DNA from 4 places in the Tardiphaga sp. 839_C3_N1_4 genome. Region 3 is predicted to be linked to each of the others. Evidence: predicted binding sites of a transcription regulator. Region 3 holds the regulator's gene; each other region holds the start of a gene.
What was found. Region 3 encodes PhoB, which activates phosphate uptake and scavenging genes when phosphate is short. Its sites were predicted from a motif close to TGTCATNNANCTGTCAT; they were not measured.
Positions count from the first base shown of each region.

Region 1: AB8A38_RS13035 (esterase-like activity of phytase family protein) is a predicted target of PhoB. The motif match lies at 3,643-3,659, and genes of this name have one in related genera.
Region 2: ppk2 (polyphosphate kinase 2) is a predicted target of PhoB. The motif match lies at 4,197-4,213, and genes of this name have one in related genera.
Region 4: AB8A38_RS03010 (DUF47 domain-containing protein) is a predicted target of PhoB. The motif match lies at 5,662-5,678, and genes of this name have one in related genera.

Region 1 is NZ_JBPWQD010000001.1:2,716,131-2,723,920, reverse strand. Features, by position in the region: gene AB8A38_RS13045 (cache domain-containing protein) at 1-236, shown strand, start outside; gene AB8A38_RS13040 (methyl-accepting chemotaxis protein) at 416-2,101, shown strand; gene AB8A38_RS13035 (esterase-like activity of phytase family protein) at 2,218-3,573, opposite strand; gene AB8A38_RS13030 (Bug family tripartite tricarboxylate transporter substrate binding protein) at 3,781-4,767, opposite strand; gene mbfA (iron exporter MbfA) at 5,172-6,143, shown strand; gene AB8A38_RS13020 (antibiotic biosynthesis monooxygenase) at 6,297-6,590, shown strand; gene AB8A38_RS13015 (sugar phosphate isomerase/epimerase family protein) at 6,654-7,457, opposite strand; gene AB8A38_RS13010 (DMT family transporter) at 7,506-7,790, opposite strand, start outside.
Region 2 is NZ_JBPWQD010000001.1:5,618,867-5,626,656, forward strand. Features, by position in the region: gene AB8A38_RS26915 (c-type cytochrome) at 1-253, opposite strand, end outside; gene AB8A38_RS26920 (molybdopterin cofactor-binding domain-containing protein) at 250-2,454, opposite strand; gene AB8A38_RS26925 ((2Fe-2S)-binding protein) at 2,464-2,925, opposite strand; gene ppk2 (polyphosphate kinase 2) at 3,222-4,148, opposite strand; gene AB8A38_RS26935 (methyl-accepting chemotaxis protein) at 4,753-6,453, opposite strand; gene AB8A38_RS26940 (hypothetical protein) at 6,516-6,662, shown strand; gene AB8A38_RS26945 (YebC/PmpR family DNA-binding transcriptional regulator) at 6,690-7,436, shown strand; gene ruvC (crossover junction endodeoxyribonuclease RuvC) at 7,523-7,790, shown strand, end outside.
Region 3 is NZ_JBPWQD010000001.1:3,643,380-3,651,169, forward strand. Features, by position in the region: gene AB8A38_RS17475 (Hsp33 family molecular chaperone) at 1-82, opposite strand, end outside; gene argF (ornithine carbamoyltransferase) at 358-1,296, opposite strand; gene AB8A38_RS17485 (aspartate aminotransferase family protein) at 1,296-2,534, opposite strand; gene AB8A38_RS17490 (GcrA family cell cycle regulator) at 2,981-3,490, shown strand; gene phoB (phosphate regulon transcriptional regulator PhoB) at 3,686-4,390, opposite strand; gene phoU (phosphate signaling complex protein PhoU) at 4,482-5,195, opposite strand; gene pstB (phosphate ABC transporter ATP-binding protein PstB) at 5,224-6,051, opposite strand; gene pstA (phosphate ABC transporter permease PstA) at 6,048-6,893, opposite strand; gene pstC (phosphate ABC transporter permease subunit PstC) at 6,895-7,790, opposite strand, start outside.
Region 4 is NZ_JBPWQD010000001.1:557,602-565,391, forward strand. Features, by position in the region: gene AB8A38_RS02980 (ABC transporter ATP-binding protein) at 1-278, shown strand, start outside; gene AB8A38_RS02985 (ABC transporter ATP-binding protein) at 271-1,017, shown strand; gene AB8A38_RS02990 (ABC transporter substrate-binding protein) at 1,088-2,311, shown strand; gene AB8A38_RS02995 (ABC transporter substrate-binding protein) at 2,349-3,569, shown strand; gene AB8A38_RS03000 (branched-chain amino acid ABC transporter permease) at 3,636-4,511, shown strand; gene AB8A38_RS03005 (branched-chain amino acid ABC transporter permease) at 4,513-5,481, shown strand; gene AB8A38_RS03010 (DUF47 domain-containing protein) at 5,681-6,325, shown strand; gene AB8A38_RS03015 (inorganic phosphate transporter) at 6,340-7,356, shown strand; gene sugE (quaternary ammonium compound efflux SMR transporter SugE) at 7,363-7,677, opposite strand.

The DNA.
Region 1 (7,790 bases), 930 kb from region 3:
TCTCGTCGGCCGTGGAAGAGCAGGGGTCGGCCACGCAGGAGATCGCGCGCAACATCCAGTCGGTTGCCGCTGGCTCGAGCGAGGTCAGCGCTCATATCGGCGGCGTCAGCGCAGCGGCGGAAGCAACGGGGCAGGCGGCAGGCATGGTGCTGTCGAATGCGAAGGAGCTGGACGGCCAATCCAGCATCCTGCGCAAGGCGGTGGATGAATTCCTCGCGAAGGTTCGCGCAGCGTAGGGCCTTTCCTCTTCTCTCGCGGAGAGCGAGCTCTTGTAGCGCTGCAATCGTTGCTCATCATCAAGTATCACAGGCTCGATGATTTGCGGGTTTGGTTTGTAAAGAACAAAAAAAGGTCTGTTCGGTATTCTTCTCCTCAATTGGTATTTGCCCCCGCGACCTTTTTTGGAGAACTCATTGTGAAGATAAGTAATCTGACGATCACGCCCAAGCTAGGTATTCTGGTGGGTGTCATGTTGCTTGGTCTGTGCGCGTCCGGCGTTCTCGCGGGATATTTCGTTCAGCGCGAGATGATGACCTCAAGGATCGAGGAGCTTCGCCACTTCGTCGATGCCGCGCGCAGCGTGGCGATCGGACTGCAAAAGCAAGTCGACGCCGGCCAGCTCACCAAGGAAGCCGCGATGGCTGAATTCGGTCGTCGTGCAAATACGATGACCTACGACAACGGCGCGGGCTACCTGTTTGGCTCCATGATGGACGGCGTGACGGTGTTGTCGCCGGATGCCAAGCAGATCGGTCAGAACCGCCTCGATGTGGTGACCAATGGCAAGGCGATCGGTCGCGAGTGGCGCGACAGTGTTGCTGCTAAAGGCGAGCACACGATGTTTTATGACTACGTCAAACCTGGCCAGACGGAGCCGCTGCGCAAGGTTGCCTATGCCGCTGCGATCCCCGGATGGAACATGTATGTGGGCGCCGGAGCCTATCTGGAAGATCTCGACGCCAGGTTGAAGCCGATCGTCTGGGCGCTCGGTTTGGCGATCCTTGCCATTGGTGCGGTCGCGGGCGGCATCGCCTGGATGATCGGTCGCAGCATCAGCCGCCCGCTCGGTCAGCTCGGTGCGCGGATGCGCACGCTAGCCGATGGAGCGCTTGAAGACGACATTCCCGGGACCGGGCGCGGCGATGAGATCGGTGCGATGGCATCGACCGTCCAGGTCTTCAAGGACAATGCCGTCCGGATTCGCGGGCTCGACAAGATCGAGGCCGAGTCGCAGGCGCGCGCGTCTGCCGAGCGGCGTTCGGCCATGGAGAGCATCGCCGATGACTTCGAACGCAGCGTCAACGGAATTGTCCGCTCGGTATCGACCGCGGCGGCAGGAATGCAGACCACCGCGCAATCCATGACGGCAACCGCCAGCGATGCGAGTTCGCGGGCATCGACGGTCGGCGCCGCGTCGGAGCGGTCGTCTGACAATGTCAGCACGGTTGCAGCCGCCGCCGAGGAATTGTCGGCTTCGGTCAGCGAAGTCTTGCGGCAGGTCTCGCAGTCGAGCCAAATTGCCAGCAAGGCAGTCGGCGATGCGGAACGCACCAATGCGACCGTTCAACTCCTGTCCAGCGGCGCGGAGAAGATTGGCGAAGTGGTTCAGTTGATCCACAGCATCGCCTCCCAGACCAACCTGCTCGCGCTGAATGCGACCATCGAAGCGGCGCGCGCCGGCGAATCCGGCCGCGGCTTTGCGGTCGTCGCTTCTGAAGTGAAGGCATTGGCGAGCCAGACCGCCAAGGCCACCGAAGAGATCTCCGCCCAGGTTGCCGCCATGCAGGCGTCCACCAGCGAAGCCGTGCTTTCGATCAGCGCCATTACCGGCACGATCGCGCAGATGAGCGAGATCACCACCAGCATCTCCACGGCCGTCCAGGAACAGGGCGAGGCCACGCGGGAAATCGCGCGCAACATTCAGTCGGTCGCGGCGGGCTCCAGTGAAATCAGCGAACATATTGGGGGCGTCAGCAGCGCAGCGGAAGCGACCGGGACGGCGGCCTCGCAGGTGTTGTCGAATGCCAGGGAGCTCGATACCCAGTCCGGCATGTTGCGGACGGCAGTGGACGAGTTCCTGACCAAGGTGCGTGCTGCGTAGAGGCACTTCTTCCCCTCTCCTCTTGTGGGAGAGGAAAGTAGATCAAGCTCGAACGCAAAAAGCCCTCCCTTGCGGGAGGGCTTTCGTCGTTTCAGGCGAGTGCCTGCTCGCGTTGCTTACTTCGCCTTGAGGAAGTCGGCGACCTCGAGCAGCACGAACTCGTTGTCGTCGGCCTTGTTCGGATCGCGGCTGGACGAGAACGGCAGGTTGTTGTCGTTGCCGACGATGATGTGCGTCGCATCGACCTGATCGACGTTCTCGATGGTGAAGAACGGGAAGGTCAGCACACCATCATTGAGCGGCTTGCGGGCCAGCTTGTTCGGGTCCTGGATCTTCATCAGGTCGATGAAGCCGATCTTGCGAACGGGCTTGCCGACATTGGCGTCGTTCAGTTCGATCTTGTAGACCTTCTTGAACTTGGCGAGGTCGGGGAAGCAGTCTTCACCGCGCTTGCCGTCGGCGCAGGCCTTGTCCTTGGTGCCTTCGCCGTTGTCGCGCTCGATAATCAGGCCGTTGTCGGCGGTGATCATGTTGAAGTCGCCGATGGCATTGCCGTTCTGTTCGAACACGTACTGCCAGTAGCGACCGGTGAACTTCTCGTTGGCGACGTCGAATTCCAGGATGCGCGAAGCTTCCTTGCCGTCGACCTTTTCCCAGTCCTTCTTCTCGGCATCCCAGATCGGGCCTTCGAGCAGACCGTAGAGGAACTTGCCATCCTTCGAGGAGGCGAAGCCTTCATAGCCCTTGGAGCGGCGCAGGTTGACGGTGGTATAGGTGGCGCCCGGCGCGCCCGGCGACTGCACCGACCAATGATCCGGCGAACGCACCGGCTTGCCGTCGGCGACGGTGTCGAACACGGCCAGCACCTTGCCGGTCTTGTCAGCCTTGATGATGTAGGGGCCGAATTCTTCGCCGATCCAGAAATTGTCGCCGACGATCTGGAAGCCTTCCGTGTCGACATCGGCGCCGGTCAGGTAGCGCTTGGCGGTGTCTTCATGGACGATGCGGAACGGCACCTTCTTGTCGGGATCGTGCAGGAACACGGTGGCCTGACGCTCGACCTTGCCGTTCTTCCAATCGATCTTGTGGTGATTGAGATAGATCATGTAGTCGGCCGAATTGTAGCGCGAGCCAGCGCCATTGTCGGTCAGCACCCAGAACGAACCGTCGGGCATCACCTTGATGCCGGAATGGCCCTGCAGCGGCTGGCCCTTCATCGGCAGCGAGATGCCGGTGGCGCGCTCATAGGACTTGCCCATCACGGTGCCGAGCGCGTCGACGCGCTTGCCGGTGGTGTATTTGCCCGAGGTCTTCAGGTCGTTCGGCGCGTCCGCGGGCGCGTCGATGGTCGACGTGGCCGGCAGCACGGCATGGCCGGCGAGCTTGGCTGGGAATTCGCCTTCCGACTGCGCAAAGGCTGCGGAAGAAAGCATGACGAGGGAAGCGACGGAGCAGAGGAATGTGCTGCGCATGGTTGTCTCCTTTGTGGTGACCATGCGGCGTGTTCTGGGGCGCGGGCGTTACGCTGCGCTGACAATTTCATGACGACTGGGTGACAGTAGGGGAAAGAGCTGCGGCATGGGGTCGCCGCGGCTGCGGGTTGGGTCACAGCCTCTCCGCCATCGTCTCCGCCTCGCACGCCAAAGGCAGGGGCGGAGACGACAAACGGGGCTGCTTCTCTACTGCTTCTCGATCCCCGCATTCGTGATCAGCTTTTCCCACACCTTGAGCTGGTCCTTCAGGAAGGCGTCGAATTCTTCCGGCGTGCCGGAGAAGGCTTCCATGCCACGGTTGGCGAGGTCTTTCTGGATTTCGGGGCGTTCGACGATCTTGCGGATTTCGGCGTTGAGCTTGACGACGATGTCCTTCGGCATGTTGGCCGGGCCGAGATAGCCCTGCCAGGAGGTGATGTCGAAGCCCTTCACGCCGGCCTCGTCCATTGTCGGCAGATCGGGCAGCAGTTTGGAGCGATATTTCGTGGTCACCGCGAGCGACTTCAGCGCCTTGGCGTTGACGTGCGGCAAGCCGGTCGGCACGTCGACGAACATCATGCTGACGCGGCCGGCGATGACATCGGTGAGCGCGGGTGGTGAGCTCTTGTAAGGCACGTGCAGGAGATCGAGTTTGGCTAGGCGGGCAAAGGTCGCGCCCGAGACGATCGCCGACGAACTGCCCGATGCGTAGGAGTACTTGCCCGGCTCTTTCTTGGCGAGCGCGATCAGCTCTTCCACGGAGTTGGCGGGAATCTCAGGATTGATCACCAGCATGAAGGGCAGGTCGCCGGTGCGCGCGATCGGCGTAAAATCCTTGATCGGATCATAGCTCATGGTCTTGAGCAGAAAAGGATTGGCCGAATGCGTCGTGTTGGTCGTGACGAACAGCGTGTAGCCGTCGGCGGGGGCGCGGGCGACGAAGCTGGCGGCGATCGAGCCATTGGCACCGGCCTTGTTGTCAATCACAGTGTTGGCGTTCAGCGCGGTGCCGAGCTCCTTGGCGATCAGGCGCGTCGTGGTGTCGGTGCCGCTGCCGGCGGCGAAAGGGAGCACCAGCGTGATCGCCCGGTTTGGATAGTTCGCGGTTTGTGCGATGGCCTCCGGGGTCGCCAACAGCAGCGCTCCGATAAACGATGCGCTCGCCACACCGCGAAGAACTGAAAGTCCGTGCATTCCGCTTTTCTCCCTGAATCGGCCTTGGTAGCCCATATTTATTGCGGGCAAACTAGCGGAGGTCGGTGACGCACGGAAGCGGAAAGGTATGCCGTTCAGGTTGGCGCGCTGTCGATGGTGTAGGCCATGCATCGACGTCGTAGCACCGGGTCGACCTTATCGCGTTCGTGAGCGAGAGCACCTGCAGACGGCCGCTGATCCGCAGCATCTGCGCGTTGGGGTCGGTGCGAATGCCGGGGCGAGCTCCGGAGCACGCACGATCGTTTCGTCGCGGTCCTTCTCGTCGCCGCTATTGCTTCCCGACCAGCGACAGGTTCAGCGCCGCGCAGGCGCAAAGCTCTTTGACAAATGCAAAGCAGCTCCTATATAAATTAGAATAATTCTAAATTATGTAAGGCGTTGATATGAAGGCGTTTTCGGAGCTTACCGAACGCGAGGTGCTGGCGGTTGCGATCTCCAGCGAGGAAGAGGACAGCCGGATCTATCTCAGCTTCGCCGAGGATCTGGCAGAGCGCTATCCCGATTCCGCGAAAGTCTTCAGCGAGATGGCCGAAGAGGAAAAGGGCCATCGGCATCTGCTGTTGCAGATGTATGAGGAGCGCTTCGGACCGAACCTTCCGCCGATCCGGCGCGAAGACGTTAAGGGCTTCATCCGCCGCCGACCAATCTGGCTTACGCGTAACCTGTCGCTCGACACCATCCGCAAGGAGGCCGAGCGGATGGAGTTCGAGGCCGAGCGCTTTTACGCCAAAGCGGCCGAGCAGGCGACGGATGTCGGGGTTCGCAAGTTGCTGGGCGATCTGGCCGAGCTGGAAAAAGGACACGAGCATCTCGCGGCCAAATTATCGAATGCCATCCTGACGTCCGACGTTCGTACGATCGAGGACAACACCCGCCACCGGATGTTCGTCCTGCAATATGTCCAGCCAGGTCTTGCGGGCTTGATGGACGGCTCCGTATCGACGCTGGCGCCGCTGTTTGCGGCCGCGTTTGCAACACATCACAACTGGCAGACATTCCTTGTTGGCCTCGCCGCATCGATCGGCGCCGGCATCAGCATGGGTTTCGCCGAAGCACTGTCGGACGATGGCTCCATGACCGGACGCGGCTCGCCGTGGCTGCGTGGCGGCATCTGCGGGCTGATGACGACGCTGGGCGGTCTTGGCCACACTCTGCCTTATCTCGTGCCGGACAGCTGGCCGAATGCATTCTGGATCGCGACGGCCATCGCGGGTGTTGTCGTTTTTTTCGAACTCTGGGCCATCGCCTATATCAGGGCGCGCTATATGGATACGCCGTTCCTGCAGGCCGTCTTTCAGGTGGTGCTTGGCGGCGTCATCGTTCTGGCGGTGGGCATATTGATCGGAGGCGCGTAGCGGGTGGGGAGGCGTCAGATGGCGTCGTTGCGCGGGATGGCGTAGGTTCTATGCGCGGGAAACCCTGCTGCTCGTCCCGCCGATGATGAGTGTGTGCGATGCATGATCGCGGCAGGTGCGATCGCGGGCAGCTTACGGGTGAAGGAGCGTCCCATGTATGCTGCCATTCGTCAGAGCAAGGCAAAGACCGGCATGGCTGAGGAACTGACGCGCAGGATCAAGGAAGGTGCCATTCCGATCATCAGTGATGTCGAAGGTTTCATGGCCTATTATGTGGTCTATGCGTCCGACGATACGGTGACGGCGATCAGCATCTTCAATAATTTCGCGGGCGCCGAGGAGTCGAACCGACGCGGGCTCGCGTGGAGCGAACAGAATCTGGCGCCCTTGCTGATTGGACCAGCCACAGCGATAGCCGGCCCGGTTATCGTTCATACGTTGGCATAACGCGCGCGGGACAGGTGCTATGCCGGGCGGGTGGCATGTGCGCGTAGATTACTCGCCAGATTCTCAATCTCCCAGCAGGCGCTTCGCGCCGGCGATTGCGCGGCGCGCGACTTCTTCGGGGCCGCGCTCCCGGGTCAGCGCATCCATCGGCACTTCGAGCGCGACCGGAATATGCTTCGGCAGGTGCGCGGCGATGGCGCAGAGGTCGATGCCGCCGTCGCCGGGTGGTAGCCGTTCAGCGCGTGCGGTGTGCAGCAGTCCTTCCACCGTGCCAGGCTTTTCCGCCGGAGCATCGCAAAAATGGAAAAACGGCAGCAAGCGCGATGGCATGTCGTCGAGTTCGGCGAGGCTGCTGTCGGAGCGGTCGAAATGCAGCGTATCGACAAGGATACCCGCATTGGCGCGGCCTGCGGTCTCGACGACGGCGCGCGCCTTGTGCAGGTTCGACACATTGGTCCAGGGAAAGAACTCCATCACCGGCATGATGCCGTATCGCGCCGCAAGATCGGCGATGGCCGCCAGGCAGTCAGCGAGGCGGGACAAGTCGGGATCATAGGGCGCGACGATGACATGGTGGGCTCCGAGCTCCGCGCCGGCGGTGAGCATCGGCTCAAGCGCCGCGACGTCGATCCCGGGCGTGATCTTGACGAGTTCAATATCGAGCACGTGCAGTCCGGTGTCAGCGAGACGCGCCTTGGTTTGCCGCATCATCGCCTTGTCGTTCATCAGCGGGTAGCCGGGGCTTTCCGCGGTCACGGCGATCAGTCTCAGTCCGACACTCCGGTAGCCGCAGCGCGCGGCAACGTCGATCATCTCTGGCGGCGCCAGCGATAGCACGGTGAGGTGGGCGAGCGAGAAAACGGTCATGAGATGTTTCTACTCCCGATGTCTGGCTGGCCGGAGCGGATGTTCGGTCTATCGCCGTGATGCGATGAATACGCCCGACAGTACCAGCACATAGCCGATGAGGTGAAACAGTTGCGGCTGTTCGCCGAGAAACGCGATGGCCAATACAGAGCCGAACACCGGCATCAGATGCAGAAATGGTGCAGCCCGATTAGGGCCGATCAGTGCGATGCCGCGATTGAAGAACAGATAGGCCAGTGCCGACGGAAAGATCATGGCATAGGCGAGCGTCAGCAGCGTCACCGTGTCGAAGATCAGCGGCGAGCCCGAGTTGAGTTCCCAGATGCTGACCGG
Region 2 (7,790 bases), 2.0 Mb from region 3:
CGCCGGGCGCAGTGTGGCAGACCATGCAATCCGCCGCACGCGCGAGATATTCACCGCGCTCGATCGGGCTGGCGCTGGTCATGTTGGCGGGAACGCCGGTCGGATTGGCGCCCTTGTAGTCGGCCAGCGCTACCTTCGGCCCACCCGAGAAGGCCATCGGTCCGGGGCCGCGCACATAGAGCGCAGCGCCGGCTGCAGCCACGACACCGATCACAATGACGCTGCCGAGAATGCGACGTGCGGCGGGCGTCATGACTTCTTCCTCTCGGCGATCGCATCACGGTCGATCGGCATCCTGCGCAACGCAACGCCAGTCGCGGCATAGATCGCATTGCGCAGTGCCGGCGGGCCACCGATCACGCCGCACTCGCCTATGCCGCCGGGCGCTTCGCCGCTCTTGATGAGGTGGACATTGATTTTCGGCATCTGGTCGATCCGAAGCATGCGATAGTCGTGGAAATTGGACTGCTGCACACGTCCCTTCTCGATGGTGATGTCGCCATAGAGCGCGGCGGTGAGGCCGAACACGATGCCGCCTTCGATCTGCGCCACGATGGTGTCGGGATTGACAGCGATGCCGGTGTCGATCGCCACGTTGACCTGACGCAGACGGATCTCGCCCTGAGAATCCACCTCCGCTTCGACCACAGTCGCGATCGAAGTATCGAAGGTGGGCTGTATGCTCACGCCGCGTCCGACGCGCGCTGGCAGCGGCTGACCCCAGTTGGCCTTCTCCGCCGCGAGATTGAGGGCCGCCAGCATCCGCGGCGCCTTGCCGAGCAATTCACGCCGGAACGCGACGGGATCCTTGCCAGCCTTGCGAGCGAGCTCATCCATGAAGCTCTCGATCGCGAACACGTTGTTGTTCGGGCCGACGCCGCGCCAGAAGCCCGTCGGCACCGCCGGCGGTTCGACACGGACATATTCACACTGGAAATGCGGGAAGTCGTAGGGCTGGTCCGCAGCACTATCGATGGCGTCGATGTCGATGCCCTTCTGGAACGCAGGCGGCAGCCAACGCGCGATCACGGCCGAGCCTGCGATCTTGTACTTGAAGCCGACCACTTTGCCGTTGGACAGTGTCGCCGAAATGTTGTCGCGATAGACGGGGCGATAAATGTCGTGCTGGATGTCCTCTTCGCGGGTCCACACCACCTTGACCGGTCCATTGACCTGTTTGGCGATGCGCACCGCCGCCACGACCATGTCGGGCTCAAGCCTGCGGCCGAAGCCGCCGCCAATCATGTGCTGATTTACTGTGACCTTGTCGATCGGCAGGCCCGCGGCCTTGGCGGCTTCGGATTGCACCCGCGACATGATCTGCGTGCCCGTCCAGACCTCGCAGGAATCACCCTTGAAGTGCACCGTGCAATTCAAGGGCTCCATGGTCGCGTGCGCAAGGAACGGCATCTCGTAGGACGCGTCGATCCGTTCGCCGGTCGCGAGACCCTTAGCGATGTCGCCGACGGATTTGGCGATTACGCCGTCCGTCTCGCTGGCCGTGCGCAAATGCGCCCAGATGTCCTTCGAACTGATCTTCGCGTTGGGCCCTTCGTCCCAGGTGATGTCGAGTGCTTCGAGCCCAGACTTGGCGGCCCACATGTGGTCGCCGACCACGGCCACGAGGTCGTCGAGCACCACGATCTGCCGCACGCCCGGAATCTTCTTCGCCGCGCGGTCATCGACCTTGGCGAGTTTGCCGCCGAACACCGGGCACTGTGCCAGCGTCGCGAATGTCATGCCCGGCACCATCGCGTCGATACCGTAGATCGTCTTGCCGTTGACCTTGTCCGGTGTGTCGAAGCGCTTCAGCGGCTTGCCGATCACCGAGAAGTCTTTCGGGTCCTTGAGCGCGACGTCCTTCGGCGGTGTGAGTTTGCCGGCGGCGTCGCACAACTCGCCATAGGACAGTTTGCGCCCGCTGGCCGTATGCATCACTTGCCCATTCGACGCCGTGCAGCTCGCAGGTTCGACCTGCCACTGTTCGGCTGCGGCTTGCACCAGCATCGCACGCGCGGTTGCACCGGCATTGCGCAGCGGTTTCCAGAATGCGCGCACCGAAGTCGATCCGCCGGTCGCCTGGATGATGAAAATTGGATTGCCGTAGAGCTTGTCGCTGGGCGGCGCATGTTGCAGCGTGATCTGCGCATAGTCGGCGTCGAGCTCTTCGGCGAGGATCATAGCGATGGCGGTATAGATGCCTTGCCCCATCTCGACTTGCGGCATCACCAGTGTCGTCTTGCCGGTAGTGTCGATGCGGATGAACGCGTTGGGGGCGAATTTGCCCTCCGTCGTATCGGGAGGTTGCGTCGGCTCATTGGCCGCGCGGACCGGAAGCTGGAAGGCGAACATAAAGCCGCCGGCAAAGGCGCCAGCGAGCAAATTGCGCCGTGACAGGCCAGAAGGCTTGTTTGCAGGACTGGCCGCAACAAGCATGTTGTCTGCAATTTTCATGGCCGACTCCTAGGTTTGCCGTTCGGAGGCAGCATGCTTGATGGCTTCACGCACCCGGACATAGGTGCCGCAGCGACAGATATTTCCGGCCATGGCGGCATCGATGTCGGAATCGTCGGGGGTCGGCGTAGAAGCGAGGAGCGCCGCCGCTGACATGATCTGTCCGGATTGGCAGTAGCCGCATTGAATGACTTCGAGATCGAGCCAGGCTTTCTGCACCTTGGCGCCGACCGGTGTGGCGCCGACACCTTCGATTGTGGTGATGGCGCGTCCGCTCACCGCACTGACCGGCAGCAGATAGGAGCGCACGGCCTTGCCGTCGACATGCACGGTGCATGCTCCGCATAGCGCAACGCCGCAGCCGAATTTCGTGCCGGTCATGCCGAGAATGTCGCGCAACACCCAGAGCAGGGGCATGTCGTCAGGCGCGTCGAAGGACTTCTGCTCGCCGTTGATATTGAGATTTGCCACAGTGAGACCCCCGATTGCTCGACTCGATGATGCAATGGCGAATGGTTCGTCATCGACCAACGACGGTACTATAGGCGTACGGTCATCATTTCAAAAGCAGCAATAAGATGCAGCAGGACTATACATTGGTTTGTATGTCGTGCGAGCGTGTCTATCGGATAAATCGCGGTAAAATCTGCGCGACATTATCCGACGCCCTCTTCTTGGGCGTCGGATGACTTTTATTCAAAAGAATATTGCGGTTGCGTTAGGCTCGGCCTGCCGGAAAAACGGCACGCCATCTGCCGGCTGTGGGGCTAGTACCGCTCCGGCACATACATTTCAGCTGGCACCGGCGTGCGGTGATAGTCGGGATTGCGCACGCGTGCAGGCAGGACCACGGGCGGATGCTCGACCTCCTGATAGGGAACCTGTTCGAGCAGATGCGCGATGCAGTTCAGGCGCGCCTTCTTCTTGTCGACGGCCTGCACCACATGCCACGGGGCTTCCGGAATATGCGTATGCTCGAGCATCGCTTCCTTGGCCTTGGTGTATTGCTCCCACCGGGTGCGCGCCTCGACATCCATAGGGCTGAGCTTCCACTGTTTGAGCGGGTCGGCGATACGCATCGAGAAGCGCAAGTGCTGCGCTTCGTCTGTGATCGAGAACCAGTATTTGATCAGGATGATGCCCGAGCGCACCAGCATGCGTTCGAATTCCGGCACCGAGCGGAAGAATTCCTCCACGTCATCCTCGGTGCAGAAACCCATCACGCGCTCGACGCCGGCGCGGTTGTACCAACTGCGATCGAACAGCACGATCTCACCGCCGGCGGGGAGGTGCGAGACGTAACGCTGGAAGTACCACTGGGTGCGCTCGCGCTCATTCGGCGCGGGGAGTGCGGCAACGCGGCAGACGCGCGGATTGAGCCGCTGGGTGATGCGCTTGATGACGCCGCCCTTGCCAGCGGAATCGCGACCCTCGAAGATCACCACGACCTTGAGCTTGTTCTGCTGCACCCAGCTCTGCAACTTCACCAACTCGCCCTGCAGGCGGAACAGTTCCTTGAAATAGAGGCGTCGCTCGATGGTCTCCGCCGGGCTGTGGTCGGACATTTCGTTGGTCAGGGCGTCGAGACGATCGTCATCGATCTCGAGCTCGAGTTCTTCGTCGAAGCCGTCCAGCATCTCTGCACGAATGCGGTCGTGGATTGCTTGCGCGTCGTCGAGGGAATGTTCGGTCATGGCAGCTCCGCTTGTATCGAATGGGTCCACGGTTATGGACCGATGCAAATGTCAGCGGTGTGACACGGCCCCCCATGCCCGGAGCGAATGGGCAAATGGCTCCAATGGGTCTCGCCGCCGCTGTCCATGCAGGACGGGGTACCGCAAGCCGAAATTCAACTACGCGTGATTGGCGCTACCTTGAGAGCCAAGCGTGCGCATCTGAGGTCGCGGGGCTCGTTGACCAAGGAAAAATGTGATGAATAAATTCATTCTGTTGGGCGCCGCTTTACTGATCGCCGGCACTTCGAGCTCGACCGCGCAGGCCAAAGACGGGCATAGCGCTGCCAGCAAGCATCGACGGATCATGTCCTCTCACGCGCGGTATGAGGGAAGCGCCCCCGTAACGGTCTATCGCGGATTTGGGGCCGGCCCCGGTTCATATGGATACAGCGCGCCATATGGATATGGCGGCGGTTCATACGGCGGAGATGACAATGCGGAGGGCCGAACGAGCGGCGGCTAGGACGCCTTGGCAGTTTCGGCTGCTAGCCCACTCGCAGACGGAATAGGCGGCGCTGCGCCAGGTCTCAGGTGGCAGCGCAGCGCCGTTTACAAACCCAAATCATAATTTGTACGCCGTGCGGAAGCCGCCCCAATGGCGTCCCTGTATGCGCACAGGCACGTCTATCTCGCGCATCATCACGGTCTGACCGTTGCCCATGTCGCGGGCATAACTCTGGATCAGGTAGGAACGTGTATTGCGACCGGCGGCCAATCCAGCCGGATCGTTGAAGATGCGGCGGTTGCGGCAGTTGGCCGTATTCCAGGCGACATCACCCGGGCGCTGCGGCTTGGAATAGATGCTGTTATGTACCGGTAGATAGCCGTTGCGGTCGATCATGGCGCAGAACGCCATGCGGCTGTCCTTGGCGAGAAATGCATCCTGGAATTCGGGGAGTGCGCGGTCGGCCCAGCCGAGAATCTTTGTCCGGTACTGCACCGGACTGGAGCCAGGGATTTCGACGTAGTTGTCGTCGAACATGTCGTCGATGCTGATAGCGCCGGATGCAATACCGTCGGCAAAGATCTTGTTGAGCGCGGCGCCGGCATCAATGGCGCGGGTGACGAATTCGGTGTTTTCGTCATGAATAGCCCATAGCCGGTCTTCGATCCGGCTGATGAGATGGTTGTCGGGCGCGACGAACAGTGCCTGTGCGCCGGCGGGGGAATGTTCGGCAATGCGGAGGCGGCAGGGGCCGACCTCGCTGAGTTCAGCAGCAACGATGTCGTGCAACGGAAGCCGGTTCGCGTCTGGTCCGCCGATGAGGATCCCGTCCATCGAGATTTCATAGACCGGTGCGCGGATCTGGCCGCCGCGCGCCTGAAGATCGACATTGAGGTGACATGGCAGCTTTTCGCGTCGGCGCTCGTCTTCGCGCTCGCTCTGTTTCAGCAGTACCGCGCAGCGGGACTTCAGCCGTGAGGCAAACATCGTCACGGCCTGGCCGGCCTGCGCGACATGCTCGCCATGGGCAGCCGCTTCCTTCGCAGCGCTATCGATTTCCGCGGCGCTGTCGCCGACCGAGACGATGAACTGCGAGGCGGTGGTGGCATTGTGCGACATCTCGCTGGTCGTCGCGTTCTGCTCGGCGACTGCGCCATTCACATTGGCAAACACCGGGCGGATCGCGTCGATGGCGGTGGAGATGCGATGCACCGCATCGACCGAACTCGCAGCGTCGCGCTGCAGGGTGTCGATCTTCTTCCTGATCTCTTCGGTGGCGTTCTGGGTTTGCACCGCCAGCGCCTTGACCTCGGTGGCGACGACCGAGAAGCCGCGGCCTGCAGCGCCTGCGCGTGCCGCCTCGATGGTCGCGTTCAGCGCCAGCATCGTTGTCTGCCGGGCGATCTGCGCGATCAGCTCCAACACATTGCTGATTGCAGCGGAGGAGTCGCGCAGCCGGTCCACGTTGGCGCTGGCTTCATGGGCGGCGGCGCCGGCCTCGTCCGCAAGCCGGCTGGCATCGCGCACCTGGGCGCCGATACCTTCGGCCGAGTGGGTGAATTTATCGGCCGCCTGCGCGAAGGTCGTGGCGGTGGATTGCGCGGCACTGCTGCGGTCGGCCAGCACATCGGTGCGGGCGCGGATGGCGGAGAGGGTGGTGGCGGTCGATTCGGCGCCGCCGGCGACGGAGGTCGCGGCACGCTCAAGCTGGCGGATAAGCGCGCCCAGCTCGAGTTCCAGCAACTCCAGGATGTCCCCAGCGGTATCTGGTTCAGGGTGCCGCGGTGCTACAGAAGGCGCTGTGTTTTCAGCAATCATCACCACTTCAGCCGCTTCCGGCTGCCGCTTGCGGAACAGTCCAAACGCCATCGGTGACCCCAATGAATACAATCTATGCGGGTAACCTTGCACCTCGGCGTGAAGTGATGGTTAAGGTCGGTTGCGGTATTGCGAAGATTGGCCGGATTCGGCTGCAAATTTTTGATTTTGCCGATTTCGCGGCCTATAACCCCGCGCCGCAGCCCTAAATACCCTGACGCTTCAAGAGAGACCGCATGGCCGGACATTCCCAATTCAAGAACATCATGCACCGCAAGGGCCGGCAGGATGCCCAGAAGTCCAAGCTGTTCAGCAAGCTGGCGCGCGAAATCACCGTCGCTGCCAAGATGGGGACGCCCGACCCGTCGATGAATGCCCGGTTGCGCTCCGCCGTGATCGCCGCCCGGCAAGAAAACATGCCGCGCGACAATATCGAGCGCGCCATCAAGAAGGCGATCGGCAGCGACGGCGAGAACTACGATGAAATCCGCTACGAGGGCTACGGCCCCGGTGGCGTCGCCGTCATCGTCGAGGCGCTGACCGACAACCGCAATCGCGCCGCTTCCGACATCCGTTCTTACTTCACCAAATCCGGCGGCAATTTGGGCGAAACCGGCTCAGTTTCCTTCATGTTCGACCATGTCGGCGTGATCGAATATGACGCCGACAAGGCCTCTGCTGACGACATGCTCGAAGCTGCCATTGAAGCCGGCGCGGATGACGTGGTGTCGGGCGAGGGCGGCCACGAGGTCTACGCGTCGCAGGAGACGTTCCGCGAGGTTGCCAAGGGACTGGAAGGCAAGTTCGGCGAAGCCCGCAAGGCCGCGGTGATCTGGAAGCCGCAGAACACGCTCTCGGTCGATGACGAGACCGGCGAGAAGCTGATCAAGCTGATGGACCTGTTGAACGAGCATGACGACGTGCAGAACGTCTATGCCAACTTTGAGGTGTCGGACGCGCTGATGGCCAAGATGGGCGGCTGAGCAGGGGCTCAGCTTCCCACTCTATTCTCTTGGGATGGTGGCGCGTTTCTATTTCGTTCCGGTCCGACCGGCGTTATCCCTGTGGGATGACACACCCTGCGATTCGCCCTCCTGTCCGCATCATCGGCATCGATCCGGGCCTGCGCCGCACCGGCTGGGGCGTGATCGAAATCGACGGCAACCGGCTGACCTATATCGGCTGCGGTTCGGTGGAACCGCCGGACAATCTGCCGCTGGCGAGCCGGCTGCTCGGCATTCATGAAGGGCTCGCCAAGGTGCTCGGCGACTTCCAGCCGGCCGAAGCTGCGGTCGAACAGACCTTCGTCAACAAGGACGGCGTCGCCACGCTGAAGC
Region 3 (7,790 bases):
GCAGCACCGCGTCATCGACCGGAACGGAGGACGGCGCGCGGATGGGGGCGTCGGGCTGGAGATGTGGATTTGATGGGGTCATGGCGCTCTATTTGGGGGCGGAGGGCCGCAAGTGAAAGGGGGCGATGGAACCGGGAAATCCAGGTGACGCACGGCTTCTTCCCCCTCTCCCCCAGCGGAGCAAAGCTCCGCGCAGTGGGAGAGGGTGCCTGAGCGAAGCGAAGGCGGGAGAGGGATAGCCGCAAAGCTCGGCGCTTGTGGATATGCCTCTCCCGTCTCGAACCCGCTTCGCGTGTTCGATCCACCCTCTCCCACGGCGCGCAGCTTCGCTGCGCTGGGGGAGAGGGGAAGAAAAGATCACGCCACCGCGTTGAGGCACCAGGCCAGAATGCCCTTCTGCGCATGCAGACGGTTTTCGGCCTCGTCGAACACCACCGACTGCGGACCGTCGATCACCTCGTCGGTGACCTCATCGCCGCGATGGGCGGGCAAGCAATGCATGAACAGCGCATCGGGCTTGGCCAGCGACATCAGGCGCGCATTGACCTGATAGGGCTTGAGCAGGTTGTGGCGGGTTTCGCCGTCCTTGTCGCCCATCGACACCCAGGTGTCGGTGACGACGCAATCGACGCCCTTCACCATCGCATCGGGATCGTCGCTGAAGGTGATCGGCGCGTTTGCCGCCTTGACCCAGTCCTTGAACGGCTTCTTCGGCGACAGCTGCGGCGGCGTCGCGATATTGAGCTTGAACTGGAAGCGCTCGGCCGCATGGGCCCAGGACATCAGCACATTGTTGTCATCGCCGGTCCAGGCCACGGTGCGTCCCTTGATCGGACCGCGGTGCTCCTCATAGGTCATGACATCCGCCATCACCTGGCAGGGATGCGAGAACCGCGTCAGGCCGTTGATGACCGGCACGGTCGCATTTTCCGCGAGCTCCATCAGCGAGTCATGATTGAGGATGCGGATCATAATGATGTCGACGAAGCGCGACAGCACGCGTGCGGTGTCGGCAATGGTCTCGCCGCGGCCGAGCTGCATTTCGGCGCCGGTGAGCATCACGACTTCGCCGCCGAGCTGGCGCATGCCGACCTCGAACGACACACGGGTGCGCGTCGAGGGCTTTTCGAAGATCATCGCCAGCGTCTTGTTCTTGAGCGGACGATCGGGCTCGGCATTGGTGCCATCCCGCCCCTTCAGCTTCGCCTTCATGGCAGCCGCCGCATTCATGATATTGCGCAACTCGCTGGCCGGCACGGCCGTGAGATCGAGAAAGTGCCGCGGTGACGTGCTCATCACGCGGCTCCCTGCGTCTTTGCAGATGCTTTGGCGGATGAGCCGAGGGCCACGCAAGCCTGTTCCAGCCGTTGCACGGCCTGCTCGATCTCGGACTCGCTGACGATCAGCGGCGGCAGGAAGCGCACGACATTATCGCCGGCGCCAACCGTCAACAGCTTGGCGTCACGCAGTGCTGCAACGAGATCACCGGCCGGCACGACCGCCTTGAGGCCGATGAGAAGACCTTCGCCGCGCACTTCGCTGAGCACATCTGGATGGCCATCGACCACACCCGCGAGTTTCTGTTTCAGCAGCAGCGACATCTTCTTCACATGGTCGAAGAAACCGGGCTTCAGCATGATATCGAGCACAGAATTCGCGGCAGCGACCGCCAGCGGATTGCCACCGAAGGTCGAACCATGGGAGCCGGGCGCCATGCCTTCGGCCGCTTCCGCCGTGACGAGGCACGCACCGATCGGGAAGCCGCCGCCGAGCGCCTTGGCCAGCGACATCACATCAGGCGTCACGCCGATGCGCTGATAGGCGAACAGTTCGCCGGTGCGGCCCATGCCGGTCTGCACTTCGTCGAAGATCAGCAGAATGCCGTTCTTGTCGCAGAGTTCGCGCAATGCGCCGAAGAACGCGTTGCTCGGCGCACGCACGCCACCTTCACCCTGCAGCGGCTCGATGAGAATGCCGGCGGTGTTCGGACCGATCGCCTTCTTCACGGCTTCGATATCGCCGAGCGGCAACTGGTCGAAGCCGTCGAGCGGCGTGCCGTAGCCTTCGAGATATTTGGCAGCGCCGGTCGCGGCGAGCGTGCCGAGGGTCCGGCCATGGAACGCGCCTTCAAAGGTGATAATGCGCGTGCGCTCGGGATGGCCTTTGGAGAAATGATAGTGCCGGGTCACCTTGATCGCGCATTCCATCGCTTCCGCACCCGAATTGGCGAAGAACACGAAGTCGGCAAAGCTCTGTTCGCACAGCCGGGCCGCGAGGCGCTCGCCGTCCGGGCTCTTGAACAGGTTCGACATGTGCCAGAGCTTGGTGGCCTGCTCCTGCAATGCGGCGACCATATGTGGGTGCGCATGGCCAAGTGCGTTCACGGCGACGCCGCTGGTGAAATCGAGATAGCGCTCGCCATCGGTTCCAATCAGCCACGCGCCTTCACCGCGCTCGAAAGCGACATCCGCACGCGCGAAAACAGGCAGCAAGTGAGCCTGAGAGAGGGGCGAAGACGTTGCGTTGCTGGTCATAACCGATCCGATCGAAAAGACTGCGGCCGCGTCGATGACAACTGTGCGAAATCGAACAACGGACCCTAGAAACGAAACGTGCCGCCCTTCTCGGGCGGCACGTGGGCATTATTCTATGTGTGCTGTGAAGACTGTCAACCGCGCACTGCGGCTTTCGAGTCACACGGAGTCGCAGAAAAAGCCGATTTTGCAGCTTTACTTGCAGAAGCATGTGGACGCGGCATGCCCGACTCTTGCGCGCGAGTCACGGCATATTGTAGCTTTTGCCTCGTCGGATACGACATCTCGTGCGGCGGTAGATCCTTTTGACACATCCAGTGCGGCGTAACAGCCGGACGCGAAATTCGCGCCCGGTGAGCGCTAAAGGATTCTGACCGCAGGGATTTTTGAAGTCTCAACTCGCAGCGCTGCCCGGTCAGGCCGGCGCTCACGAAGGGAAAACGGCGATGACGGTAATGACATGGACCGACGATCGCGTCGAACAGTTGAAGAAACTCTGGGAAGGCGGCCTTTCCGCCAGCCAGATCGCTGCGGAACTCGGTAACGTGACCCGCAACGCCGTGATCGGCAAGGTTCACCGCCTTGGCCTGTCCGGTCGTGCCAAGAGCCCCTCCTCGGCAGCTCCGCGGCAGCGCAAGGCGCGCCCGGCGCAGCAGATGGTACGCGTCGCCCGCCCGATGGCGCGCGGCAATACCGCGCTGGCCCATAATTACGAGATCGAGGCCGAGCCCGACCCGATCGCCTATGACAACATCGTGCCGATCAGCCAACGCCTGTCGCTGGTCGAACTCAACGAAGCCACCTGCCATTGGCCGATCGGCGATCCGTCGAGCGCGGACTTCTATTTCTGCGGCGGCAAGGCCCTGGCCGGCGCCCCCTATTGCGCGCATCACTCGCGTATCGCCTATCAGCCGGCCAGCGACCGCCGCCGCGCGGTCCCAAAGCCGACGCGCTGAGCTGGAAAGCATCTAAACCAAATGAAAATGCCCGGTGATGAGCCGGGCATTTTTCGTTTTGGGGGAATTGTGAGCGGAGACCTCTCCGCCGTCATGCCCGGCGAATGCCGGGTATCCACGTCTTGGCCGAACACAAAGACGTGGATGGCCGGGACAAGCCCGGCCATGACGAGAATAACTGTCGATAGCGGAGTATTACTCCGCCGCCTTGTCGAAGCGATCGTCCAGCGCATAGCCGGCGCCGCGCACGGTGCGGATTGGATCGGGCTCACCGGCGGGATTGAGCAGCTTGCGCAGGCGGCCGATATGCACGTCGACGGTGCGCTCGTCGATATAGATGTCGCGGCCCCAGACGCTGTCGAGCAACTGCTCACGGCTGAACACCCGGCCCGGATGTTCCAGGAAGAACTCCAGCAGGCGATATTCGGTCGGACCGAGATCGATCGGGCGGCTGGACCGCACGACGCGGCGCTTGTCACGGTCGAGTTCGATGTCGCCAAACGCCAAGACGGTGGCGAGACGCTCGGGAGCTGCACGACGGAGCAGGCCCTTCACGCGGGCCAGGAGCTCCGGCACGGAGAACGGCTTGACGATGTAATCGTCGGCACCGGTGGCGAGACCGCGAACGCGCTCGCTCTCTTCGCCCCGCGCCGTCAGCATGATGATCGGCAATGCCTTGGTTTCAGGCCGTGCGCGCAGACGGCGGCACAGTTCGATGCCGGACAGGCCCGGCAGCATCCAGTCGAGCACCACGAGATCCGGCACCCGCTCCTTCAAACGGGTATCGGCATCGTCGCCGCGCGCGACGGTTTCAACATCATAGCCTTCGGCGTCGAGGTTGTAGCGAAGAAGCGTCGTGAGGGCTTCCTCGTCCTCCACCACCAGAATGCGTGCATTCACAGCCATATGGTCAATATCCTCAGTGACGTCCGAAAAGCCTTTAGGTCATGATCCTTGCGGAAGACTGGCTTCCGCTTTTCCGGATCACGCTTCAGACCGTCGGCGTATTCGCGAATGTGGTCATGTCGCCCTTCGGGCGCTTGTCGAGGATCTGCTGACCCTCGATCATGTAGAACACGGTTTCCGCAATGTTGGTGGCGTGGTCACCAATCCGCTCGATGTTCTTGGCGCAGAACATCAGGTGGATACAGAACGAGATGTTACGCGGGTCTTCCATCATATAGGTCAGGAGTTCGCGGAACAGCGAGGTGCAGATCGCGTCGATTTCCTCGTCGCCCTTCCACACCGTCATCGCAGCGGGCAGATCGTGTGCGGCATAGGCGTCGAGCACGGCCTTGACCTGGGTGGTCACGAGGTCGGTCATGTGTTCGAGGCCGCGGATGAGCTTCAGCGGATGGAAGTCGCTGTCGAGTGCATTGACGCGCTTGCCGATATTCTTGGAGAGATCGCCGATGCGTTCCAGATCGGTGGCGACGCGCAGCGCGCCGACGATCTCGCGCAAATCGACAGCCATCGGCTGGCGCTTGGCGATGGTCAGCACGGCGCGCTCTTCGATCGTGCGCTGCAACTGGTCGATCTCGGCGTCGGTGGCGACGACGCGCGCACCGAGCGCGACGTCCCGGCGGATCAGCGCGTCGACGGATTCGACGATCTGCCGTTCCGCGAGGCCACCCATCTCGGCGACGAGACGGGTCAGCTCCTGCAGATCGTCGTCGAAAGCCTTGGTGGTATGTTCAAAAGCCATCTCAAATTCCTCCCGCGAGTATGTCGCGTCAGCCGAAGCGGCCGGTGATGTAATCCTGGGTGCGGCGATCGGTCGGCGACGTGAAGATCTTGTTGGTCTGATCGAATTCGATCAACTCGCCGAGATACATGAAGGCCGTGCTGTCGGAGACGCGGGCGGCTTGCTGCATGTTATGGGTCACGATCGCGATCGTGTACTGATCCTTCAACTCGTCGATCAGCTCCTCGATCTTCGCGGTCGAGATCGGGTCCAGCGCCGAGCACGGCTCGTCGAACAGGATCACTTCCGGCCGCACCGCGATGGTGCGCGCGATGCACAGACGCTGCTGCTGACCACCCGACAGGCTGAGGCCCGACGCGTTGAGCTTGTCCTTGACTTCGTTCCAGAGTGCACCGCCGCGCAGCGCCCTCTCGACGCGCACGTCCATCTCCGACTTGGAGATCTTCTCGTAGAGGCGGATACCGAAGGCGATGTTTTCATAGATCGTCATCGGGAACGGGGTCGGCTTCTGGAACACCATGCCGACGCGGGCGCGCAGCAGGTTGAGATCCAGCTTTGGATCCAGAATGTTCTGGTTGTCGAGCATGAGCTGACCTTCGGCGCGCTGGCCGGGATACAGGTCATACATGCGGTTGAAGATACGCAGCAGCGTGGACTTGCCGCAGCCCGACGGGCCGATGAACGCAGTCACCCGGTTCGCCATCAGCGTCAGGTTGATCTTCTTCAGGGCGTGGTGTTCGCCATAGTAGAAGTTCAGGTCGCGCACGGTGACCTTGGGACGGGTCTCGCCCTGCAGGGCCGACGGCGGCGGCATCGAGACGGAAGGAACGCCAGACGACACAGAAAGCTCACTCATTTTGCTGTCCTCTCGGCGCCGAGAATGCGCGCGCCAATGTTAAGGGCAAGTACGGTCAAGGTGATGATCAGGGCACCGCTCCAGGCGAGCTGCTTCCAGTACTCGTAGGGGCTCTGCACGAAGTTGTTGATGGTCACCGGCAGGTTGGCCATCGTCTTGGTGAGATCGAGGCTGAAGAACTGGTTGCTCAGCGCGGTGAACAGCAGCGGCGCCGTTTCACCGGCAACACGTGCGGTCGCCAGCAGCACGCCGGTGATGAGACCGGCGCGGGCTGCACGATAGGCGATCCGCTTGATGACCAGGGAGCGCGGCAGGCCGAGCGCCGAGGCCGCTTCGCGCAGCGGGTTCGGCACGAGACCAAGCATGTCTTCAGTGGTGCGAACCACGACGGGGATCACGATCACGGCGAGCGCAAGCGAACCGGCGAGAGCCGAGAAGCCGCCCATCGGAACCACCACCGCACCATAAACGAACAGGCCGATGATGATGGACGGGGCCGACAGCAACACGTCGTTGATGAAGCGGATCACCGAGGTAAGTTTGTCGTGCTTGCCGTATTCCGCGAGATAGGTGCCGGCAAACAGGCCGAGCGGCGCGCCGATGCCGACGCCGATGACGGTCATGATGATCGAACCGACGATGGCATTGAGCAGGCCGCCTTCCATGGAGCCGGGCGGCGGCGTGTTCTGGGTGAAGATCTGCAGGCTGATGCCGGCGATACCGTTGTAGAACAGCGTGAACAGGATCAGCGCGAGCCAGGTGACGCCAAAGAGAGCGGCACCCATGCAGAGCCCACGGATGATCATGTCGTTGCGACGGCGTGAAGCGTAAATCGGGTTCATATTAGTTGCCCGCCTTCTTTTCCAGACGCAGCAGCATCAGACGCGCTGCCGAGAGCACGAAGAATGTCAGCACGAACAGCAGGAGACCGAGCAGGATCAGACCCGATTGATGCAGACCGTCGCTCTCCGCGAACTCGCTGGCGATCGCTGCCGAGATCGTGGTGCCCGGGCCGAAGATCGAGCCCGTGATACGGAACGAGTTGCCGATGATGAAGGTCACCGCCATCGTTTCGCCGAGCGCACGGCCGAGCGCCAGCATGACGCCACCGATCACACCAACACGGGTATAGGGGATGACGACGTTGCGGACGACTTCCCAGGTGGTGCAGCCGACGCCGTAAGCGGCTTCCTTGAGCACCGGCGGCACCGTCTTGAACACGTCAACCGAGATCGAGGTGATGAAGGGCAGCACCATGATGGCGAGGATCAGCGACGCGTTGAACAGCGAGAGATAGGACGGCGGGCCGGCGAAGATCACGCCAAGGACCGGGACGCCTTCGAAGGCGCTGATCATGAACGGCTGCACGTGGTTGGCGAGGAACGGGCCGAGCACGAAGAAGCCCCACATGCCGTAGATGATCGAGGGAATACCGGCGAGAAGCTCGACCGCCATGCCGATCGGGCGGCGCAGCCAGTTCGGGCACAGTTCGGTGAGGAAGATCGCGATGCCGATGCCGACCGGGATGGCGATCGCCATCGCGATCACCGAGGTGATCAGCGTGCCGTAGATCGGACCGAGTGCACCGAGGACCGGCGGATCAGCCGACGGGGCCCAGCGCTGCGTCGTCAGGAACGAGAAGCCGAATTCTCGAAGCGCCGGCCACGCACCAACGATGAGCGACAGAATGATGCCGCCGAGGATAAACAGAACGGACAGAGCCGAAATGCGGGTGATCC
Region 4 (7,790 bases), 3.1 Mb from region 3:
TCGCCACCACGCTGGCGCTCGACCCCGAGATGATGCTGCTCGACGAGCCGATGGCCGGCATGGGCCACGAGGATATCGACAAGATCGCCGCGCTGATCAAGCGCATCTCGGCGAAGTATACCATCCTGATGGTCGAACATAACCTCAGCGTCGTGTCCAATCTGTCGGACATCATTACCGTTCTGACTCGCGGAAAGGTTCTTGCGGAAGGCAGCTATGCCGACCTGACCAAGGACGAGCGCGTCAAGGAAGCTTATCTGGGAGCCGGGCATGGCTGAGATCACAATGGCCGCACCGGCAACGACTGCAGCAACTGGCAATCCAATTCTCAGCATCGAGAATCTCGAAGCCTGGTATGGCGAGTCGCACATTCTTCACGGCATCAATTTCAACGTGAAGCCGGGCGAAGTCGTCACGCTGCTCGGTCGCAACGGCGCCGGTAAGACCACGACGCTGAAGTCCATCATGGGCATCATCGGCAAGCGCACCGGCTCGATAAAGTTCGAAGGCAACGAGATCATCAAGACCTCGTCGGACAAGATCGCGAAGCAGGGCATCGCATTCTGTCCGGAAGAACGTGGCATCTTCTCCAGCCTCGACGTGAAGGAGAACCTGATGCTGCCGCCGACGATCCGGCCGGGCGGGTTGTCGCTTGATCAGATCTTCGAGCTGTTTCCAAACTTGAAAGAGCGTCTCAATAGCCAGGGGACAAAACTCTCCGGCGGTGAGCAGCAGATGCTGGCGATCGGCCGCATTCTGCGCACCGGCGCGCGCTTCCTGATGCTGGACGAGCCAACCGAAGGTCTCGCACCTGTCATCATCCAGCAGATCGGCCACACCATCGCGCGGCTGAAGTCGGAAGGCTTCACCATCCTGCTGGTCGAACAGAACTTCCGTTTCGCTGCCACGGTGGCGGATCGCTACTACATCGTCGAGCACGGCAAGATCATCGACGGCTTCGCCAATTCGGAGCTGTCGGCGAATATGGACAAGCTGCATACGTATCTCGGCGTCTAATATCGAATAACGGACCGAGCCAACGGTCCGACGATAGACACAATCATCAATACGGGTAGGGAAGCACAGAATGAAAAAAGCCGTTTCGACGTCGCTGCTGGGTTTTGCGCTGATGATGAGCGCAAGCTCGCTTGCGTTCGCCCAGGACAAGACCGCCAAGATCGGCGTGTTGAACGACCAGTCCGGCCTCTACGCCGACGTAACCGGTGTCGGTTCGACGCTGGCCGCGCAGATGGCCGTCGAGGATTCCGGCCTTGCCGCCAAAGGGTGGAAGATCGAGGTCGTGGTCGGCGACCACCAGAACAAGCCGGATATCGGCGTCAACATTGTGCGCCAGTGGTTCGACCGCGACAAGGTCGACGTGATCGTTGACGTGCCGACGTCCTCTGTCGGTCTCGCCGTCAACAACGTCGTCAAGGAAAAGAACGGCGTCTATCTGAACTCCGGCTCCGGCACGTCCGATCTCTCCAATGCGCAGTGCTCGCCCAACACCATTCACTGGGCCTATGACACCTATCAGCTTGCCAACGGCACCGGCTCGGCGATGGTCAAGAGCGGCGGCGATACCTGGTTCTTCCTGACCGCGGATTATGCTTTCGGCACGGCGCTTGAGCGCGACACTACCAACGCCGTGAACGCCATGGGCGGCAAGGTGCTGGGCAGCGTGCGGCCGCCGCTGAACACCGCGGACTTCTCGTCGTTCCTGTTGCAGGCGCAGACCTCGAAGGCGAAGGTCATCGGCCTGGCGAATGCCGGTGGCGACACCATCAACTCGATCAAGCAGGCCTCCGAATTCGGCATCATCAAGGGGGGCCAGAAACTCGCTGGCCTGCTGATGTTCATTTCGGACGTCCATGCCCTGGGTCTGCCGGTTGCGCAGGGACTGAGCTTCACCGAGACCTTCTACTGGGACCTCAATGACGGCACGCGGTCGTTCTCCAAGCGCTTCCAGGAGCGCATGAAGAACAAGGCCATGCCGACCACCGTGCAGGCCGGCGTGTATTCGTCGCTGATCCATTACTTCAAGACGCTGGATGCGATGGGCGGCAACTCCCATGACGGGTTGAAGATCGTCGACAAGATGAAGGCGACCCCGACCGACGACATCATCTTCGGCAAGGGCACCATTCAGCCGAACGGCCGCAAGCTGCACCCGGCCTATCTGTTCGAGGTCAAGAAGCCCGAGGAGTCGAAGGGACCCTGGGACTACTACAAGCTGGTGGCGACGATCCCTGCCGATCAGGCCTTCACGCCACTCGACAAGAGCGCTTGTCCGCTTTTGAAGAAGACCTAATTTAGAAGCCCGTCGTCCAAATCATTGAGAGGAAGTCATGAAAAACAAGATTTCAATCGCACTTCTCGGCACGGCGCTTTCGCTGGCCATGGCAGGCATCGCCATGGCGCAGGACAAAACCGTCAAGATCGGCGCACTCAGCGATCAGTCCGGTCTCTATGCCGATCTCGGCGGCCCGGGCTCAACCCTGGCTGCGCAGATGGCGGCAGAGGACTCCGGTCTGATGGCCAAGGGCTGGAAGATCGACATCATTTCCGGCGATCACCAGAACAAGCCGGATATCGGCTCCAACATCGCGCGGCAGTGGTTCGACGTCGACAAGGTCGACACCATCGTCGACGTGCCGAATTCCGGCGTGGCACTGGCGGTGAACAACATCGTCAAGGAGAAGAACGGCGTCTACATCAATTCGGGCGCCGCGACGTCGGATCTTACCAATGCGCAGTGTTCGCCGAACACCGTGCACTGGACCTACGACACCTACATGCTCGCCCATTCGACCGGGCAGGCGATGGTCAAGGCCGGCGGCGACAGCTGGTTCTTCCTCACTGCCGATTATGCCTTCGGTGCAGCGCTTGAGCGCGATACCTCGGAAGTCGTCAAATCCTCGGGCGGCAAGGTGGTCGGCGGCGTCAAGCATCCGCTCAACACCGCGGACTTCTCCTCCTTCCTGCTGCAGGCGCAGTCGTCGAAGGCCAAGGTCATCGGCCTGGCCAATGCCGGCGGCGACACCACAAACTCGATCAAGCAGGCGGCTGAATTCGGCATCTCCAAGGGCGGTCAGAAGCTCGCGGCATTGCTGCTGTTTATCACGGACGTCAAGGCGATCGGTCTCGAAACCGCGCAGGGACTGAGCTTCACCGAGACTTTCTACTGGGACCTGAACGACAAGACCCGCGACTTCTCCAAGAAGTTCGCGGCGCGCATGAAGAATGGCGCTCCGCCGTCGATGGTGCAGGCGGGCGTGTATGCGGGCCTGATCCACTACTTCAAGGCGCTGGAAGCGCTCGGCAGCAATCCGCATGATGGCGCGAAGATCGTTGCCAAGATGAAGGAATTGCCGACCGACGATCCGCTGTTCGGGCAGGGCAAGATCGAAGCCAATGGCCGCAAGATTCACCCGGGCTATCTGTTCGAAGTGAAGAAGCCGTCGGAATCGAAGGCGCCGTGGGATTTCTACAAGCTCGCCGGTACAGTGCCAGCCGATCAGGCGTTTACACCGATCGAGAAGAGCACCTGCGCGCTGCTGAAGAAATAAGATCGTTGGCCCGGCGGCGCCGCGCTGCCGGGCCAAGACTTTCCTGCGATAAAAGTTGAGAACAACATGTCGATCAATCTACAGGCCCTGTCTGCGCAATTGCTGGTCGGACTCATCAACGGCTCGTTCTATGCGCTGTTAAGTCTCGGCCTCGCCGTGATCTTCGGCATGCTGAACATCATCAATTTCGCCCATGGCGCCGTCTATATGATGGGCGCGTTTGCGGCATACTTTCTGCTCAATCTGGCCGGCATCGGCTACTGGCCGGCGCTGATCCTAGCGCCGCTGGCGGTCGGCCTGTTCGGCATGGTGATGGAACGCACCATGCTGAAATGGATCGCCAATCTCGACCATCTCTATGGCCTGCTGTTGACTTTCGGTCTGGCGCTGATCATCCAGGGCGTGTTCCAGAATTATTTCGGCTCGTCGGGCCTGCCTTACGCGATCCCGGATGCGCTGAAGGGCGGCATGAATCTCGGCTTCATGTTCCTGCCGATCTATCGCGGCTGGGTCGTTATCTTCTCGCTGGTGGTTTGTATCGCGACCTGGTTCCTGATCGAGCGTACGCGGCTCGGCGCCTACCTGCGCGCTGCCACCGAAAACCCGACGCTGGTCCGCGCCTTCGGCATCAACGTGCCGCTGATGATCACGCTGACCTACGGTCTTGGCGTCGGTCTAGCGGCACTCGCCGGCGTGTTGTCGGCGCCGATCAACCAGGTGCGCCCGCTGATGGGCGCGGACCTGATCATCGTCGTGTTCGCGGTCGTTGTGATCGGCGGCATGGGTTCGATCATGGGCTCCATCATCACCGGTTTCGCCCTCGGAATCATTGAGGGTCTGACCAAGTATTTTTACCCCGAGGCCTCCAACACCGTCGTCTTCGTGCTGATGGTGCTGGTGCTCCTTGTGAAACCTTCCGGACTGACGGGACGGGCTGCCTGATATGACAACGATCACTGAAAACGCCATTCCGTCACCCCGTCGCACCGTCAAAGACGAGATGGTCGCCTTTGCGATCATGACCGCGCTGTTGCTGGTCGTACCGCTCACCGGCGTCTATCCGTTCTTCGTGATGCAGGCGCTCTGCTTCGCGCTACTCGCCTGTGCGTTCAACCTCCTGATCGGCTATGGTGGTCTGCTGTCCTTCGGCCACGCGATGTTCCTGGGCACCGCCGGCTACTGCACGGCGCATGCGCTGAAAGTGTGGGGCCTGACGCCCGAACTCGGCATCGTCGTCGGTGTCGTCGCCGCCGCTGCGCTCAGCGTCGTCACCGGCCTGATCGCCATTCGTCGTCAGGGCATTTACTTCGCGATGATCACGCTAGCGCTGTCGCAGCTCCTGTACTTCGTCTATCTGCAGACGCCATTCACCCATGGTGAAGACGGTATCCAGGGCATTCCGCAGGGCATCCTGTTCGGCCTGTTCAATCTCTCGAAGCCGATCACGCTGTATTACGTGATCCTGGCCGGCTTCACGCTGGGCTTCCTGATCATCTACCGCGCTATCAACTCGCCGTTCGGCGAAGTGTTGAAGGCCATTCGCGAGAACGAGCCGCGCGCGGTGTCGCTCGGCTACAAGACCGACCAGTATAAGCTCCTGGCCTATATCCTGTCCGGCACGCTGGCGGGCTTCGCCGGCGCGCTGAAGGTGTTCGTGGCACAGAACGCCTCGCTCACCGACGTGCACTGGAGCATGTCCGGTGAAATCGTGCTGATCACTCTCGTCGGCGGTCTCGGCACGCTGTTCGGGCCGGTGGTGGGCGCCTTCGTGATCATCGCCATGCAGCAATATCTCGCCGGCTTCGGCCAGTGGGTGACGGTGATCCAGGGCGTGATCTTCGTGGTCTGCGTGCTGACCTTCCGCCGCGGCGTGATTGGCGAAATCGCGCATTACTTCAAGCGGTCGCTCTAAATCCAGGCACTGCCTCAGGAAAAGCAGGCTGTCATAAAGCGGTGGATGACCGGGTCTAAAAGGTGCGCGATTGCCCGCCTTGACCGGAAATGCTTTATGACATCCGTGTGACACAGGGCCGCCCGGCGGTGGCCCCGCGGGACCATGTCCGCCATCTGGCGGTCCGGTCGCTGCGTTTTCCTGACAGTTGGATGAGATGATGCTGCGCTGGTTCCGGTCCTTTCTGCCCCGGGAGGAAAGGTTTTTCGACCTGTTCGCCCGCCATTCAGTGACCGTGGTCGAGGGCTCCAAGGCGCTTGCGGGGATGCTGGAAGGCGGCGACGAGACGCCGGTCTACTGCCAGCGCGTCAACCAGTTCGAGAACGACGCCGACGCCATCACCCGCGAGGTGCTGACCGCCGTTCGCCGCACTTTCATCACGCCGTTCGACCGCGTCGACATTAAGAACCTGATCACCGCGATGGACGACTCCATCGACCAGATGCAGCAGACGGCCAAGGCCGTGATGCTGTTCGAGGTGCGCCAGTTCGAACCGCCGATGCGCGAAATCGGCACGCTGCTGGTGGAGTGTGCCAACCTTGTCGGTCGCGCCGTGCCGCTGATGAGCGCCATCGGCGACAATGTCGGCCTGCTCACCGCGATCACCGAGGAAGTCGGCAAGCTCGAAGGCCGCGTCGACGATCTGCACGACATCGGGCTCAAGGAGCTCTTTCTCAAGCATCGCGACGCCAACACCATGGATTTCGTGGTCGGCGCCGAGATCTACAAGCACCTTGAAAAGGTGGCCGACCGCTTCGACGACGTCGCGAACGAGATCAACAGCATCGTCATCGAACAAGTATAAGGCAGGGCCATCAGGTGGACGCCACGCTCGCCTTTCCGGTGCTGATCGGCCTCATCGCCATCGCATTGCTGTTCGACTTTCTCAACGGCCTGCATGACGCTGCCAATTCGATCGCGACGATCGTCTCGACGCGCGTGCTGCGGCCGCAATATGCGGTGCTGTGGGCGGCATTCTTCAACTTCATCGCCTTCCTGGTGTTCGGCCTGCATGTCGCCAACACCATCGGCACCGGGATCATCGAGCCGAGCGTCATCGATCCCGCCGTGATCTTTGCGGCCCTGATGGGCGCCATCGTCTGGAACGTGATCACCTGGGGCCTCGGCATTCCCTCGAGCTCGTCGCATGCGCTGATTGGTGGCTTGCTCGGGGCAGGCGTCGCCAAGGCAGGACTCTCGGCAGCCTTGTGGACCGGACTGTCCAAGGCGCTGCTGGCGATCGTGCTGTCGCCGCTGGTGGGATTCCTGCTAGCGCTGGTGCTGGTGGCCATCGTGTCATGGGCCTCGGTGCGCTCGACACCCTTCGCCGTGGACCGCGCCTTCCGCATTCTGCAGTTCGTCTCGGCCTCGCTCTATTCGCTCGGCCATGGCGGCAACGACGCGCAGAAAACCATGGGCATCATCGCGGTGCTGCTGTACTCGCAGGGCCACCTCGGCACCGAGTTCTCGGTGCCGTTCTGGGTCGTGCTGTCGTGTCAGGCGGCGATGGCCCTGGGCACGCTGATGGGCGGCTGGCGCATCGTCCGCACCATGGGCCTGCGCATCACCAAACTCACGCCGATGCAGGGCTTCTGCGCGGAAACCGGCGGCGCGGCGACGCTATTCGCAGCGACATTCCTCGGCGTGCCAGTCTCCACGACCCACACCATCACCGGCGCGATCGTCGGCGTCGGTGCTGCACGTCGTGTGTCAGCGGTGCGCTGGAACGTGGCGAGTTCGATCGTCTATGCCTGGGTGATCACGATCCCGGCCGCGGCGATCGTCGCCGCCGCGACCTGGTGGATCGTGAAGCTGCTGCATCTGAGCTTTATCTGACGCAGGTCATGACACCAGCTTCAGCCCGGCAATGCCCGCCACGATCAGCCCGATACAGGTGATCCGCGCCACCGTCGCTGGGTCGCCGAACAGGTACATGCCCAGCGCTGCGGTGCCGACCGCGCCGATGCCGGTCCACACCGCATAGGCGGTTCCCATCGGCAGTTCCTTGAGGGCGAGTGCGAGCATGCCGACGGACGCAGTCATGCTGATCAAGGTAAGGACGGAGGGGACGAGGCGGGTGAAGCCTTCGGTATATTTGAGCCCGACGGCCCAGCCGACTTCGAGCAAACCCGCGATGAACAGCAACAACCAAGCCATGGAACGGCCTCCTGATGAAAGTACAGGGCCGTCCCTGCAAGCAAAGGTTTCCCTTTGCCGGATGATGATGATTTGGAGGTCGTCCTCGCAGGGGTTATATGGGACCCACGCAG